DNA from 3 places in the Pseudomonas sp. KU43P genome. Region 2 is predicted to be linked to each of the others. Evidence: riboswitches for the same ligand, from Rfam matches in the RefSeq annotation. Region 2 holds a riboswitch; each other region holds the start of a gene.
The links. Region 2 has a riboswitch for cobalamin ahead of KU43P_RS13755 (CbtB domain-containing protein). Riboswitches for the same ligand answer to the same signal wherever they lie in the genome.

Region 1: it holds a riboswitch for cobalamin, as region 2 does, so the genes downstream of both, KU43P_RS16685 (TonB-dependent receptor) here and KU43P_RS13755 (CbtB domain-containing protein) in region 2, are expected to answer to the same signal.
Region 3: it holds a riboswitch for cobalamin, as region 2 does, so the genes downstream of both, KU43P_RS16695 (FecCD family ABC transporter permease) here and KU43P_RS13755 (CbtB domain-containing protein) in region 2, are expected to answer to the same signal.

The regions. Positions count from the first base shown of each region.
Region 1 covers NZ_AP019365.1:3,660,728-3,666,259, reverse strand. Annotated here, with positions in the region: gene KU43P_RS16685 (TonB-dependent receptor) at 1-1,535, opposite strand, end outside; cobalamin riboswitch at 1,644-1,851, opposite strand; gene KU43P_RS16680 (ABC transporter ATP-binding protein) at 1,898-3,046, opposite strand; gene KU43P_RS16675 (ABC transporter permease) at 3,066-3,875, opposite strand; gene KU43P_RS16670 (ABC transporter permease) at 3,882-4,799, opposite strand; gene KU43P_RS16665 (polyamine ABC transporter substrate-binding protein) at 4,796-5,532, opposite strand, start outside.
Region 2 covers NZ_AP019365.1:3,022,440-3,027,971, reverse strand. Annotated here, with positions in the region: gene KU43P_RS13780 (response regulator transcription factor) at 1-582, opposite strand, end outside; gene KU43P_RS13775 (DUF1272 domain-containing protein) at 802-1,044, opposite strand; gene cobM (precorrin-4 C(11)-methyltransferase) at 1,111-1,863, opposite strand; gene KU43P_RS13765 (cobalamin biosynthesis protein) at 1,895-2,287, opposite strand; gene KU43P_RS13760 (CbtA family protein) at 2,305-2,997, opposite strand; gene KU43P_RS13755 (CbtB domain-containing protein) at 3,008-3,193, opposite strand; cobalamin riboswitch at 3,290-3,515, opposite strand; cobalamin riboswitch at 3,681-3,894, shown strand; gene cobW (cobalamin biosynthesis protein CobW) at 3,993-5,060, shown strand; gene cobN (cobaltochelatase subunit CobN) at 5,064-5,532, shown strand, end outside.
Region 3 covers NZ_AP019365.1:3,667,393-3,672,924, forward strand. Annotated here, with positions in the region: gene KU43P_RS16690 (DUF1624 domain-containing protein) at 1-813, shown strand, start outside; cobalamin riboswitch at 842-1,041, shown strand; gene KU43P_RS16695 (FecCD family ABC transporter permease) at 1,151-2,173, shown strand; gene KU43P_RS16700 (ABC transporter ATP-binding protein) at 2,170-2,958, shown strand; gene KU43P_RS16705 (OprD family porin) at 2,975-4,318, shown strand; gene adhP (alcohol dehydrogenase AdhP) at 4,492-5,502, opposite strand.

The DNA.
Region 1 (5,532 bases), 640 kb from region 2:
TCGGTCAGGTCGTAGTTCATCTGCGTTGGGCTGAGGCTGACCAGGTTGTTCACTCCGTCCTCGCTGGTGGAGTACTGGCCATACAGCGACAGGTCGTCACTGACCGCATACACCAACCCCGCACGCCAGTTGCCGCCAGCCAGGCTGCGGTCGCTGCGGGTGTCGTCGATGAGGTTGTCGCGGTCGATGTGGTTCTGGTCACGGCGCACGCCGGTCACCAGCGACAGACGCTCGGTCAGCTGCAGGCGGTTTTCGGCGAACAGGGCGAAGGTGTGGGTGGTGGACAGGGTTTGCGGGCGCGTGGGCGAGTTGCTGTGGAACCCGCCCGGTGTCGGCTGCCAGGGGTCGATGTAGTCGCCGCCGACGTCGTTGTATGGTGCGTTGCTGTCGACGTTGAAGCGCACCTTGTTGTACTCGGCGCCGACCATCGTCTTGCTCGCCAGGCCGAACAGCGAGTGATCGAAGGTGAAGGTCTGGCGGTCGCCGATCTGCTCCTGGTTGTGCTTGATCTCCAGGTAGCTCTGGCGCAGCAGTTGCTCGCGGTCTGCGTCCCAGCTGTAGTCCTCGGCATTGCGCCAGTGCCGGCGGCTCTTGATGTAGTAGAGCTGGTTGCTGGCACTGACCTGGTCGTTGATGGCCCAGTCGGTGGTGAAGCGGGTCCATTCGTCGTGGTAGCGCTGCACGTCGTTCTGGATGTTGTAGTTCTTGTTGCGCAGGCTGCTGCGGTAGTGGCCGTCGATCAGCGGGGTGCCGTAGTAGTTGGCAGGCTCGGCATCGCCGCGCTCGTGGGCCAGGGTGAAGCTCAGGTCGTCGCTGGCGTCGAAGCGCAGCGCGGCGCTCAGGGCCAGGCTGCGTGAATCGGTGCGGTCGACCCAGCCGTTGCCGGCCTGCTGGTTGAGGGTGAGGCGGTAGCTCAGGCGCTCGCTAAGGCTGCCGCCGCTGTCCAGGCCCAGTTGCTGGCGGTCCCACGAGCCGTAACCCAGGCGCAGGTGGTTGTGGATGTCACCGGCGAAGGGCTTTTTCGGGACCACGTTGATCACCGCGCCGGTGGCGCCTTCGCCATACAGCACCGAGGCCGGGCCACGAATGACATCGATGCGCTCGACCATCCACGGGTCGACCGGGAAGGTCTGGGTGCCGGCGCCGGTGTACAGGCGCGCGCCGTCGAACAGCGTCATCACCGAGCCATGCCCGGTGAACCCCCGCGCCGACAGGCCGGTGCCGCCATCGCCTGGGCTGCCGATGAAGGTGATGCCGGGCGAGCGGGTGACAGCGTCCTGCACGGTGAGGTTGTTGCGCTGCTCGATTTCTGCGGCGCTGAGGCTGCTGGTGCTGGCAGGGGTTTCCAGGGCGCTGAGGTTCAGCCGCGAACCGGCCGGGGTCGGCGTGGTCAGGTCGATGTGCTGTTCATCTCGGGTATCGGTAACGGCCGTGGAGGGCAGTGCCAGCACCGTGCTGTGCTGTTCGTCGGCCAAGGCTGGGAAGGTCACGGCCAGGCAGGCCGCCAGGGGGTGAAGCTTGAAGATACGGGACATGTCTTTCCACTACTGCAGGAATGAATGGATCCCGGTGGAAAACACGCAACGGCGCACCGCGGACGCAGGCGCGCACGCGGATACCGGCCTGCGCCCGCCCACCGCGGGTTGCCAAGTGAAGCTTCAGGCCGGTCTCCGGGCTTGCGAGGGTCATGAAGGCCTTCACCTTCCCATGCAGGTGCACAGTGGTGTGTCGAAGGCTTCGCTCGCTTACCGTTGCGGGGGCAGCGCCGGACTTGTCGTGAACCACGACGCACCGGCTTCCCGTTTCACCCTGCGCGCGGCGGCGCAGGACACCTGAAACTGGCGCGCATCTGACCACTGGTCGGAGCGCGCGTCAATCATTTACCGCTTGCTCAAGTTCAGTGCGCGCCCGCCGCCTTGCTCAGGTCGCTTTGCGCCCACTCGGTGTAGATGCAGGCATCGGCCACTGCCCAGCGCACTTTCACGGTGTCCCCCGGCTGCATCGGCATGCCGGCGGCAGACAACGCTTTAACGGTCAGTTCGGTACCGCCTGGAGTCATCACGTGGCAGGTCTGGCTCTCGCCGAGGAACAGCACCTCGCCGACCTTGGCAACGACTTCGTTCCAGCCCGCCGGCAGGGGTTCGCGCGTGGCCTGGTCGAGGGTCAGGGCCAGGGCTTTTTCCGGGCGCACCATGATCAGTGCTTCCTGCCCGACGGCCAGGCCAGGGGTCAGGCGGATCGCCACTGGCTGGCCTTCGAAACTGCCAGCGCCATGGCTGGTGGCCTTGATCCGCAGGAAGTTCGAGTTGCCCAGGAACGAGGCGACGAAGGCGTTCGGCGGGTTCTGGTAGAGGTCGTAGCCGCTGCCCAGGCCGACGATCTTGCCGTGGCTGAAGATGGCGATGCGCTGGGACAGGCGCATGGCTTCTTCCTGGTCGTGGGTGACGTAGACGATGGTGATGCCCAGGCGCCGGTGCAGCTGGCGCAGTTCATCCTGCAGGTCTTCGCGCAGCTTCTTGTCGAGCGCGCCGAGGGGTTCGTCCATCAGCAGGATGCGGGGCTCGTACACCAGCGCCCGGGCGATCGCCACGCGCTGTTGCTGGCCGCCGGACATCTGCGACGGCTTGCGGTGGGCGAACTGCTCAAGCTGCACCAGCTTGAGCATGGCGTCGACGCGCTTGTTGATCTCGGCGCTGCCGAGCTTGCGGATGGCCAGCGGGAAGGCGATGTTGTCGCGCACGTTCAGGTGCGGGAACAGCGAGTAGCGCTGGAACACCATGCCAATGTCACGCTTGTGCGGCGGCACGTTCACCAGCGACTGGCCCTCGACCAGAATCTCGCCGCTGCTCGGGGTTTCGAAGCCGGCCAGCATCGACAGGGTCGTGGATTTGCCCGAGCCGCTGGAGCCGAGAAAGGTGAGGAACTCGCCGTCTTGGATCTCCAGGTCCAAGTTGTCCACGGCGGTGAAGTCGCCGTAGTGCTTGTTCAGGCCGCGCAGGCTGACCAGGGTCTTGTTGTGCGCGTTGTCTTTGATCACTGCACTCATTGTTGTTGTCTCCGGGCGCTCAAGCGTTGACTTCGGTGCGCCGGCGCAAGGCGGCGGCAATGACCATGACCAGTAGCGAAAGGCCGATCAGCAGCGTCGAGGCGACGGCGATCACCGGGCTCAGGTCCTGGCGCAGGGTGGTCCACATTTTTACCGGCAGGGTCTGCAGGTCGGGGCTGGCCATCATCACGCTCAGCACCACCTCGTCCCACGACACCAGGAAGGCGAACAGGCCGCCAGCGATCATCCCCGGGCGAATGGCCGGGAAGGTCACCTTGAAGATCGCCTGCAGGCGCGATGCGCCGCAGATCACTGCGGCATCCTCGATCGACTGGTCGAACAGCTTCAGCGAGTTGATGATCGAGATGATGGTGAAGGGCAGGGCGACGATCACGTGGCTGACCACGAAGGCGAACAGCGTGCCGGTATAGCCCAGCTTGAGAAACAGCGCGTACACCGCCACCGCGATGATCACCAGCGGCACGATCATCGGCATGGTGAACAGGCCGTAGAGCATCTCGCGGCCGGGGAAGCGGCCTCGCACCAGGGCGAAGGCGGTGGGCAGGCCCAGCAGCACGGCGAACAGGGTGGTCAGCAAGGCCACCTTGAGGCTGGCCAGGGCGGCGTCCATCCACTCCGGGTTGGCGAAGAACTGTGCGTACCACTTGAGGGTCCAGCCCGGTGGCGGGAACACCAGCCACTGGGACGAGCCGAACGACAGCAGCACGATGAACACCACCGGCAGCAGCAGGAAGGCGGCGATGACCCCGGTGGTCAGGTACAGGCCCGTGCGCAGCGGGCGGCCCATGGCATTGGGTGAAAGCAGCATGGCGGATTACCTCGCGTTGCCGACCGGGGATTCCGGCTGCAGCTTCAGGTACAGGTAGAAGAGCACCAGGGTGATGACCACCAGCAGTGCGGCGGCGGCGCTGGCCAGGCCCCAGTTGAGGAACGACTGCACCTGCTGGATGATGAATTCGGGCAGCATCATGTTCTGCGCACCGCCGAGCAGGGCCGGGGTCACGTAGTAACCGAGCGACATCACGAACACCATCAGCGCCCCGGAGAACAGCCCCGAGCGGCACAGCGGCAGGAACACCTTCCAGAAGTTGGTCCAGGGGCTGGCGCCGCAGATGGAACCGGCCTGCAGCACCATCGGGTCGATGGCGTGCATGGTCGCCTGCAGCGGCAGCACGATGAACGGGATCATGATGTAGCTCATGCCGATCACCACGCCGGTGAGGTTGTGCACCATCTCCAGCGGGGCATCGATGATGCCCAGGGCCATCAGCACCTTGTTGATCACCCCCGAGCTCTGCAGCAGCACCAGCCACGAGTAGGTGCGCGCCAGCAGGCTGGTCCACATCGACAGCAGCACGATGTTCAGCAGCCAGCGGCCCCAGCCCTTGGGCACCAGGGTGATCGCCCAGGCCAGCGGGAAGCCCAGCAGCACGCTGATCAGGGTGACCACGCCGGCCACCGAGAAGGTGTTGAACAGCACCCGTGCATAGGCCGAGTTGGCGAACAGTTGCTCGTAGTTGCCCAGCCCCGGCACCGGCTCCAGCACGCCGCGCAGCAGCAGGCCGATCAGCGGCGCGAAGAAGAACAGGCCGAGGAACAACAGGGCCGGCAGCAGGTTGCGGCTGCCTTTCCAGCGGCGGCTCATCGGTTCGCGGCGAGGGGCCGCTCCCGGGGCGCCGGCGCCCGTGGGGGCACCTTGCGCGTTGTGCAGGGCGTTGATGGCGACTTTCATTTCACCAGCCACTCATTCCAGCGTGCCGCGATGGCCTGGCCATTCTTCGCCCAGTAGGCGAAGTCCAGGGTGACCTGGTCCTGGGCATAGGCCGTCGGCAGGTTCTGCGCAAGGTCCTTGTCCAGCTTGGCCACGCTGTCGACGTTCACCGGAGCGTAGGCGGTCTTGTTGGCGAACTCGGCCTGGCCTTCGGCACTGCTGGCGTTGGCCAGGAACTTCATGGCCGCGTCCTTGTTCTTGGCACCTTTGGGGATGACCAGGAAATCGGCCATGACCAAATTCTGCTTCCAGCTCACGCCGACGGGCGCGCCGTCTTGCTGCAGCGCGTAGACGCGGCCGTTCCAGAACTGGCCGAGCGACGCTTCACCGGAAGCCAGCAGTTGCTGCGACTGGGCGCCGCCGCCCCACCAGACGATGTCTTTCTTGATGGTGTCGAGCTTCTTGAAGGCGCGGTCCAGGTCCAGCGGGTAGAGCTTGTCGGGGGCTACGCCGTCGGCCAGCAGGGCCAGTTCCAGCACACCGGGGCTTGGCCATTTGTACAGGGCGCGCTTGCCTGGGTAGGTCTTGGTGTCGAACAGCGCAGTCCAGTCGACCGGCTTGTTGGCGCCAAGCTTGCCTTCGTTGTAGCCGAGCACGAAGGAGAAGAAGAACGAACCGACGCCGTGGTCGGATACGAAACGCGGGTCGATCTTGTCGCGTTGGATGGTGTTGAAATCGAGGGGTTCGAGCAGGC
Region 2 (5,532 bases):
CATTTCCACCAACGATTCGGTCTTGAGCTTCTCCATGATGCGCCCTCGATAGGTGCTGATGGTCTTGGCGCTGAGGTTCATGCTGCTGCCGATGTGCTTGTTGTTTTCGCCTCGGGCCAGCCGCCGCAAGACCTCCATCTCGCGGTTGGACAGGCTTCCCAGACGGCTAGGTTCGCTGTCGAGCGTGTTGCTGTTGACTGACATCTGTGGAAACGTCGAGTAGCCCTTGATCAAGGCCTTGAGGGCGAAAATCAGCGCATCGTGATCTTCATCCTTGGTCACGAAGGCGCCAATACCGGCATCCAGGCAGCGGCGTACATAGAGATCGGTTGCCTGCCCGGTCAGAACCATGATCTTGGGCGTAGGCTCAAGTTGCTGGAGGCGCTTGATGACCTCCATGCCATCCAGGCCGGGGAGGCCGATATCGAGAATCACCACATCAGGGCGCAGTTCGCGCGCCACCTGTGCCACTTCGCTTCCATTGCCTACCTCGCCCACGACACGGAAGCGCTCACGCTCCAGTAGCAGGCGCATGGACAGTCTGACGATGGGGTGGTCGTCGACGATCAACACGGTTGTCATGAAGTTAACTCCTGTCGGAATTGTGGGTCGTTTCCTGTGCTTATTCAGGAATGCGTCTGCAAGTTATTTCTGCATCGCAGCACGATACGGCCATTCCGGTTCCTTGGTAATGGCGAGTATAGATCTGTTGAACAAGCGAGCATGTGCCGTGGAAAATTCCTACAACATATCGGAAGAAGCATCGCCCGGACGCGGCACTGCCGGGCGCAGACAGCTCGTTTACTGGCAGGCGGGATGGGGCTTGAGGATACGCAGCGTCGATGCCGGGTTGTTGACCAACGCCAGGCCGACCCGTGTGGGGCGCGGCAGCAGTTGGCCAGAACAGTTCGGGCAGACGCCCTGCAGGCGGGTATCGGTGCAACGGCGGCAGAACGTGCACTCGAACGAGCAGATGAATGCCTCCGGGCTATCGCCCGGCAAGTCGGCATCGCAGCATTCGCAATTGGGGCGTAGATCCAGCATGGGCGTGACTCCGGTATGCAGTGAAGTGCTCCGGAGTCTGCATGGCACGTATGCCGTTGGCAATTCTCACTCGCCAGGGCGGTAGAGGTGCGCGTGCCCGGCGCGGTACAAGGCCGATTCGGCAAACGGTGCATCGCCCAGTACATGGCCAACAAGGATCAGCGCGGTGCGGCGAAAGCCCTTTGCCGCCACCTGTTCGACGATGCCGGCCAAGGTTCCGCGGACCCAGTCCTGGTCAGGCCAGGTGGCGCGATGGACCACGGCAATCGGGCAGTCCGCGCCGTAATGGGGGCGCAGCTCCTCGACGATGCGCGGCAGGTGCTTGACCCCGAGGTGGATGGCCAAGGTTGCGCCGTGGCGGGCCAAGTCGCCGAGCTGCTCGCCGGCGGGCATCGGCGAGCTGTCGCCGTAACGGGTCAGGATGACGGTCTGCGCCACATCCGGCAGGGTCAGTTCACAGCCCAGCAAGGCGGCGCTGGCGGCAGTGGCGGTGACACCGGGGATGATCTGGTAGTCGATACCCAGCGCGCGCAGATGGCGAATCTGCTCGCCGATGGCGCCGTACAGGCTGGGGTCGCCACTGTGCACGCGCGCCACATCCTGGCCTTGGGCATGGGCAGCACGCATGGCATCGATGATCTGCTCGAGGTGCAGCTCGGCGCTGTTGATGACTGTCTCGGCCTGATGGCCTTCGAGCACCGCAGGCGGTACCAGGGAGCCGGCATAGATAATGACCGGGCATTGACGGATCAGGCGCTGGCCCTTGACCGTGATCAGCTCCGGGTCGCCTGGGCCGGCACCGATGAAGTAGACCGTCATGGAAATTCCTTGCAGTGAATGATTGAAGCGATTATCCGCCGCAGGCCAGGGCGACGGTAGCGGTGCCTGAAGCATGCCGTGTGACTTTGAGCCTGGCTGTGCCGTGCGTGCGGCTGGCCAGCGCCAGTGCCGTGCTTTCGGCGACGCCCCAGCAGCCGCTGTGGGCATAGGCGGTCGCCGAGCGATGGCTCAGGCAAGGCTCGAATGCTTGTAGCTGGCTGGCATCGAACGTCGCCAGGGGCAGTCCGTGGCGCAAGGCCAATTGCACTAGCCCGGGTTCATCGGCTTTGAGGCTGATCGTGGCGATGCCCTGTACTGCGTCCAGCGTCAGGCCATGGGCAGCCAGGCTTTGGCGCAGCAGGGCGTCGAGGGTGTCTACCGGGCAGCCGCGGCGGCAGCCGAAGCCGGCATACAGTGCCGGCAGCGACGGTTCGATGGCCATCAGGCCTGTTGGGCGCGGCGGTACAGCCAGGCGCTGAGCAGGCCCAGGGCTAGCCAGAACGCGGCATTGGTCAGCCACGAGGCGATCTTGAACTGAGTCTCCAGCGCCTCGGGTGCCAGGCTCTGGTGAACCTCAGGCTGTGGTGCGCCAATTACATGCGGGACCACCAGCAGTACCGCGCCGGCGGCCTTGAGCAGCCAGTGGCGGGAGAACACCAGCAGTGCAAGCCCCAGCGCGGTGGCGGCCGCAGTGCCGACCCACCAGCTCTGGCGTTGGCCCAGGTCGGCGGCTGCGGTGCCTGGCAGTTCGGGCGGCAGGCCCAGGGTGGGCGCCAGGCAGAACACCGCGAAGCCGGCCAAGCCCCACAGCGCACCGGTGCTGACCCGGTTGGGCTCACGCAGGCTGTACAGGGCGGCGAGGATCAGGGCGAAACCGACGGCTACCACCAGGTTGCCGCCAGTGGTCGAGAGGATGCGCTGCCAGCCATCCTCCGGCGACCAGGCCTCGGCACTGTGCTCGTGGGCGGCTACCGCTTCGCCGTCATGGCTGTGGTGCTCGGCGGCGGGGGCTGCCGACTCGTAGGTTTCGGCCTGGAGAATTAACGGGGCGACCCAGAAGCTTTGCAGCAGGGTCAGCAGCAAGGCAGCGAGCAGGCCGCTGAACCCGGCGGTGCGGGCAATGCGCTTGATCATGGGGCGGGCCTCAGTGGCAGGGGAACGCGGCGCTGTGGCGAGTATCGTGAGCGGCGTTGTGTACCGCCTCGATGTGCGAGAAACCGGCGAAGTAGACCAGGCACAGGCCGAGCAGGCTGGCCGCAGCGGCGATGACGACACGCTGGCTGAGGGTGACGGGGGTGGCGATGCTGTGCTTGGCGCTGGAAATGGGCATGACGCGATCCTTTGTTGTTTGGAAACTCAACGGGCAAGCGCGGCAGCCCCGGACACCAAGCGCCCGAGGGAATGCGACAGCGCCCGCCCACCGCGGGGTGTTCATGTGACGCCAGGCCGGTCTCCGGGCTTGCGAGGAGGAGCAGGGCTCCTTTGTAAAGCGTCACCTTCCCATGCCCAATGGCGTGGCACAGTGGTCTAGACGCTTCGCTCGCTTACCGTTGCGGGGGCAGCACCGGTCTTGTCCGGCCCTGTTGGAGGGCCTGCGACGCACCGGTTTCCCGTTTCACCCCCGAGGGGGCACCTGAACGCAAGGCGTGAGGAGAGCACGGGGCAGGGTTTCCGTCAATTGATTGCATTTGATTGCTGAGGGTGGGGGAAGATTGGGTTTGGGATTTAGGGTGGGGCGGAAATCGCGTCGGCCTGTAGGGGTGGATTCATCCGCGATGCGCCGCGCGGCCAGCGCTTGACCACCCGCCACCCCCCGCGTAGCCTTGCCGCTTCGAGGTTCTTCGGCCACGCCGAAGCTAAGACGGGAACGCGGTACAAGCCGCGGCTGCCCCCGCAACTGTAAGCACCGGCAACGGATCGACACAGCCACTGCGCCCAGGCGCGGGAAGGCGTCATCCTACCTGGCCCCCTTGACTGACCGGGGCCGGAACGGTGCGAGCCAGGAGACCTGCCTCGTCACGTTTTCGACTTTCAACCGGGCGGGGTGATCCGGTGGCGAACGAGCCCGGCCGGCCTGGCCCGAGGCTTTCGTCCCGCATGCCCGCGCCATTTGCCAAGGGCAACGCGACATGAAAACACTGGCCAAGCTCCCCGTCACCATCGTCACCGGCTTCCTCGGCTCGGGCAAGACCACCTTGCTCCGCCACATGCTCGACAATGCCCAGGGCCGGCGCATCGCGGTCATCGTCAACGAGTTCGGCGAACTCGGCATCGACGGCGAAATCCTCAAGCAATGCAGCATTGGCTGCACCGAAGAAGAAGCCACCGGTCGCGTCTACGAGCTGGCCAACGGCTGCCTGTGCTGCACCGTGCAGGAAGAGTTCTTCCCGGTCATGCGCGAGCTGGTTGCCCGTCGTGGCGATCTTGACCACATCCTGATCGAAACCAGCGGCCTGGCCTTGCCCAAACCTTTGGTACAAGCTTTCCAGTGGCCGGAAATCCGTACCGCCTGCACCGTCGATGCGGTCATCACCGTGGTCGACAGCCCGGCCGTGGCTGCCGGCACCTTCGCGGCCTACCCGGATCAGGTCGATGCCCAGCGCAAGCTCGACCCCAACCTGGACCACGAATCGCCGCTGCATGAGCTGTTCGCCGACCAGTTGGCCAGTGCCGACCTGGTGGTGCTGAACAAGGCCGACCTTATCGATGCCGAAGGCTTGGCCAAGGTCCGCGCCGAAGTGGCCGAAGAGCTGCCGCCGGCGGTCAAGGTGATCGAAGCCAGCAGCGGCCGCCTGCCGCTGGACGTGTTGCTGGGGCTGGGGGCAGGGTCTGAAGAGCACATCGACGGGCGCCGCACCCACCATGATTCGCACCACGACGGCGACGACCACGACGACCATGACCACGATGCCTTCGACTCCATCTCCATCGACTTGCCTGAGGCCGACGAAAGCCTCCTGCTCGACGCCTTGACGCAACTGGTGGTGGAGTTCGGCATCCTGCGTGCCAAGGGTTTCGCCGCCATCCCCGGCAAACCGATGCGCCTGCTGGTGCAGGGCGTGGGTACCCGCTTCGACAAGCACTTCGACCGCGCCTGGCGTGCCGACGAGCCGCGCGTCACCCGCCTGGTGCTGATCGGCCAGGACCTCGATGCCGTGCAACTGGAAGCGCGCCTGCGCCAGGCCCTGGGCGCCTAACCCATGCACCTGCTGCGGACCCAGCCCGGCGGCTTCGTGCCGGACGACAGCATTGCCGACCTTGGCCAGACACCCGCCGAGCTGGTGATCCTCTGCAGCGGCGACTCGCACCTGGCGTTGCTCGCCGAAACCGCCGAGCAATTGCCCGATGACTTTCCCAGCCTGCGTCTGGCCAACCCGATGCAGGTGCAGAACCATGCCTCGGTCGACCTCTATGTAGAAGAGGTGCTGCGCCACGCCAAGGTCATCCTGGTGTCGCTGCACGGCGGCGTTGGTTACTGGCGTTACGGCGTCGAGCAGTTGGTGGCACTGGCTGCCCGCGGCGTGCAGTTGATCCTGGTACCGGGCGACGACCGCCCGGACCCGGAGCTGACCGACCTGGGCACGGTAACCGGTGCTGCGGCGGAGCGCCTCTGGCACTTTCTGCGCCAGGGCGGCAAGGCCAATGCCGTCAACCTCTTCAACTGCCTGG
Region 3 (5,532 bases), 640 kb from region 2:
CTCCCGCCCAGCGTGATCTACCTGCAAGTGATCTGGGCGATTGGCATCAGCATGATCGCGCTGTCGTTGCTGGTGTGGCTGCCACGCCCCGCGCTGGTGGCGCTGGGCGCCCTGATCGTCGCCGGCCACAACCTGCTCGATGGCGTGCACTTCGGCGTGGCGTCGGCGATGCATGTGCCGTGGGCGATCCTGCATGACCGTGGCTGGCTGGAGGCCTCCGAGCACCTGCGCCTGCGCACCTCGTACCCGGTGTTGCCGTGGATCGGCGTGATTGCCTTGGGCTACGGCCTCGGCCCCTGGTTCGCCCGTGGCAGCGCTGCGCAACAGCGCCAGCATCAACTGCTGCTGGCCGGCGTCATCGCCCTGCTCGGCTTCATGGTGCTGCGCATCCAGAACGGCTACGGCGAAGCCCCGTGGAGCGGCTACCCGACCCTGACGCAAACCCTGATGAGTTTCTTCAACATCACCAAATACCCGCCGTCGCTGCTGTTCCTGGCCCTGACCCTGGGCTGCGGCCTGCTGTTGCTGCGCGCCTTCGAACGCGCAGGGCAAGCGCGCTGGATCAACGCCCTGGCCGTGTTCGGCGCGGCGCCGATGTTCTTCTACCTGCTGCACCTGTACGTGCTGAAGCTGCTGTACCTGGCCAGCGTCGCGCTGCTGGGCCACAACCACGGCGACTACTTTGGCTTCGACAGCATCGCCGCAGTGTGGCTGACCGCCGCACTGCTGGCCGTGGCGCTGTACCTGCCGGTGCGCGGGTTCGCCCGGCTCAAGGCGCGCCGGCGCGACATCGCCTGGCTCAAGTACCTGTGATTTAGCGTTTCACCCGGCGGCCCGATGGTCTACCATGCCGCCCGCCGGTTTCCACCACGGAACTAACAGGGAATCCCAGGCCCGCCCAGGCGTGCCAAACGGAACTGCCCCCGCAACTGTAGGTGCCGAGCCCGCTCCATCGATGCCACTGGGTCAGCCGACCCGGGAAGGCCGGGGCCGGGCGACGACGCACCAGTCAGGAGACCTGCCGGCCCACATTCACCAACCGGCGGGGTGTCCGGGATTGGCCATTGGTGCTGCCCTGCTGTATGCCAGGGCTCGGCGATGCCTGTCCGTGGGTTCCTTGCGAGAACTGCCCGATAGGAGATCGCCCTGCATGCAGCCCCGTTTCGCCACACTGCTCACCGGGCTGGCCCTGGTCACCCTGCTGGCGGCCGTGCTGGCCGGTACGGCCATTGGCGAAACCGCGCTGTCGCCGCGGCTGGTCTGCCAGGTGCTGGCCAACCACCTGTGGCAAGCCGGCTACCCGATCGACCCGATCGACGCCGGCATCGTCTGGAACTATCGCTTGCCCCGCACCCTCGTCGCCGCTGCCTGCGGGGCCGGGCTTGCGACGTGCGGGGTGATACTCCAGGCCCTGCTGCGCAATCCACTGGCCGAGCCCTACCTGCTCGGCTTGTCGGCGGGCGCCTCGACCGGTGCGGTGCTGGTCGGCCTGCTCGGTGTGGGCAGTGCGGCCCTGAGCCTGTCCGCCGGCGCCTTCATCGGCGCCGTGGCGGCTTTCGCCCTGGTGCTGCTGTTGGCCCGTGCGGCCGGCCCGAACAGCCACAACGCCCAAGTGATTCTCGCGGGCATCGCCGGCTCGCAACTGTTCAACGCCATCACCGCGTTCCTCATCACCAAGTCCGCCACTGCCGAACAGGCGCGGGGCATTCTCTTCTGGCTGCTGGGCAACCTCAGCGGTGTGCGCTGGCCGTCGGTGTGGCTGGCACTGCCCGCGGCGCTGTTCGGCTTGCTGGTGTGCCTGTGGCAGCGCCGTGCACTGGATGCCTTCACCTTCGGCGCCGACTCGGCGGCGTCGCTGGGCGTTGCCGTGCGCCGCACGCAATTGCTGCTGGTGAGCTGCGCCGCGCTGGTGACGGCGGTGATGGTGTCCATCGTCGGTGCCATCGGCTTTGTCGGGCTGGTGATTCCCCATGCCTTGCGCCTGCTGCTCGGCCCCGGCCACAACCGCCTGTTGCCAGCCAGTGCGCTGGGAGGGGCATTGTTCCTGATGGCTGCTGATGTGCTGTCGCGCACGTTGATTGCAGGGCAGGTGATCCCGGTGGGCGTGGTCACCGCGCTGATCGGCGCACCGGTCTTTGCCCTGATCCTGGTCAGCCGCCGGGGGCAGCCATGACCGCCATGACCGCGCCGCAGCTTGCGCCCCTCGCCTGCCAGGGCCTGAACTTTCAGTTGGCGGGCAATTCGGTGCTGCGGGGGGTCGAGCTGAGCGTGAGGCCGGGTGAAACCCTCGGCATCGTCGGCCCCAACGGCTCTGGCAAATCGTCCTTGCTCAAGCTTCTGGCCGGGCTGCGCACCCCGCACAGCGGCAGCGTGCAGCTGCTCGGCGAGCCCATCGCACGCCTGCCCCGGCGGCGTATCGCCCAGGCCCTGGCGCTGGTCGAGCAGCAGGCCGACACCCTCGATGCCATTCGCGTATTCGACGCCGTGGCCCTGGGCCGCACGCCGTGGCTGTCGGCGTTGGCACCGTTCTCCAGCAATGACCGCGCGATCGTCGACCAGGCCCTGGCCGATGTCGATGCCACGCACCTGCGCACACGCCTCTGGGGGTCGTTGTCCGGCGGTGAACGCCAACGCGTGCACATCGCCCGCGCCCTGGCCCAGCGGCCCCAGGTGCTGCTGCTCGATGAGCCGACCAATCACCTGGATATCCAGCACCAGCTCAGCCTGCTGCAGCAGGTCCAGGCACTGCCGGTGACTACCCTGGTCGCCCTGCACGACCTCAACCAGGCACTGACCTGCGACCGTGTGGCAGTGCTCGATCAGGGCCAGCTGGTCGCCCTCGGCAAACCGCTCCAGGTGCTCACCCCCGAGCGCCTGCTGAGCACCTTCGGCGTGCACGCCCATTACCTCATCGACCCCTTCGACGGCGCGCACATTCTGCGTTTGCGCGCCCCCTGACCTGGAAGTTGCCACCATGCCGTTGCGCCCCTGCGCCCTGCTGCTCGCCAGCACCGTACTACCCGCTACCGCGCTGGCCGACTCCGCGCAATCGCAAAGCCGCGGGTTGGTCGAAGACAGCAGCTGGAGCCTGCTCAACCGCACCGTATACGACCAGCGTGACTACAAGCACGGCGGGCGCAACAGCGCCGCCCGCAATGCCTACAAGCCGCGCAGCGAACGCAATGGCATGGCCGAGGAATGGGCCTACGGTTTGATGGGCACGTTCCAGTCCGGTTTTACCCAGGGCCTGATTGGGGTGGGTGTGGATGCCCATGCCTACCTGGGCGTGCAGCTCGACAGCGGCGGCGGCCGGGCCGGCAAGGCGCGGTTGCTGGGCGTGGACAATGATGGCCACTCGAAGAATGCATACAGCCGTGGCGGTGCGGCAGTGAAATTGCGCGCGTCCAATACGGTGTTGTCCTACGGCGAGCAACGGGTGAAGACGCCAGTGTTCAGCTCTTCCGACAGCCGCCTGCTGCCCGAAACGGCGACCGGGCTCTTCCTCAGCAGCAACGAGATCGACACGCTGAAACTGGTCGCGGGCCACTTCAACGAAAGCACCGACCGTAACGCCTCGAGCCATGACCAGGGCTTCGTGGTGAACTACTCGAACGGCCCCCAAGGCAATAGCTTCGAGCTTGCCGGCCTGGTATGGAACCCCGGTGCCGCATTCAGCGCCAGCCTGTATACCTCGCGCTATGAAGACACCTGGAACCAGCACTACCTCGGCAGCACACTGACCCGTGCACTGGACGACCGCCGCAGCCTGAGCCTGGACCTGAACCTGTACCGCACCACCGATACCGGCAAGGCCCTTTCCGGGCGCATCGACAACACCACCTGGAGCCTGGTCTCGCGCTACAGCCAGGGGGCGCATACCTTCAGCCTCGGCTGGCAGCAGGTCGACGGCAACACCCCATTCGACTACGTGACCCGCGGGGCGATCTACCTGACCAACGCGGTGCAGATGTCCGATTTCAACGCACCGAACGAGAAGTCATGGCAGGCGCGTTATGACCTGAACATGGGCGCTTACGGGGTACCGGGCCTGAACCTGACGGCGCTGTACGTGCGCGGCTTCGAGATCGATGGCAGCCATGTCGACCCCAACGGCGGCTATGCCTACCTGGGTTATAGCAAGGGTGGCAAACACTGGGAACGGGATTTGGAGGCGCGCTATGTGGTGCAGAGCGGCAAGGCCAAGGGCACGACCTTTTCGTTGCGGCATAATTTGCATCGGGGTAATACGGCGCAGGCGGAGCTGGATGGTGACCAGATCCGCCTGGCAGTGGAGTGGCCGTTGAGCGGCGGGTTCTGAATGACCTGGCGTTGCGCACGCCTTGCTCTGTGGGAGCCAGCTTGCCGGCGATAAGGTCGCGCCAGACAAAGCCGTTTTGATGCGGCTGTTCGGGCCCTATCGCCGGCAAGCCGGCTCTCACAGGGACATCATGGCAATCAACCCCTGTTGCATTCAAAGCATGTGGGGGTGGCTCAACCCTCGAAGTTGATCACCATGCGGCCCTTGATCTTGCCTTCCAGCATCTCGTCGAAAATGTCGTTGATGTCTTCGATCGGGCGCAGCGTCACCTTGGGCACCACCTTACCTTGCGCGGCAAATTCGAAGGCTTCGACCAAGTCTTGACGCGTACCGACCAGCGACCCCACCACTTCGATGCCATCGAGCACCAGCCGTGGAATATCCAGGCTCATGGCCTCGGACGGCAGCCCCACGGCCACCAGCCGCCCACCTGCGCGCAGCGCATCCACCGCCGAGTTGAAGGCGCTTTTCGAAACCGCCGTGACCACCGCCGCATGGGCACCGCCGGTCTTTTCCTGAACGATCTTCGCCACATCCTCGCTGCGCGGGTTGAGCACCAGGTCGGCGCCCATCTCGCGGGCGAACGCGAGCTGCTCGTCATTCACATCGATCGCGATAACCCGGGCATTGAAGACGTTCTTCGCGTATTGCAGGGCCAGGTTGCCCAGGCCACCCAACCCATAGATGGCAACCCACTGCCCCGGGCGGATGTTGGAGGATTTGACGGCCTTGTACGTGGTCACCCCGGCACAGGTGATGCTGCTGGCCGCTGCCGAGTCGAGGCCATCCGGTACTTTCACCGCGTAGTCGGCCACCACGATGCACGATTCGGCCATGCCGCCGTCCACGGTGTAACCGGAGTTCTTCACCTCGCGGCACAGCGTCTCGTTTCCGCTGTTGCAGTACTCGCAGTGCCCGCAACCCTGATAGAACCACGCCACGCTGGCCCGGTCGCCCGGCTTTAGCGACGTCACCCCTGGCCCGACCTCGACCACGACACCAATCCCCTCGTGGCCGAGCACCACGCCGGTCTTGTCGCCGAAATCGCCATTTTTCACATGCAAGTCGGTGTGACAGACACCGCAGCACTGCATCCTCAGCAACGCTTCACCGTGCCCCAGCGGCCGAAGTGTCTTTTCCACCACCTCGACGCGGCGCCCTTTGGCAACAACTGCAGCTTTCATGAATGCCTCCTTGTTTACCTGAGTGAGCTT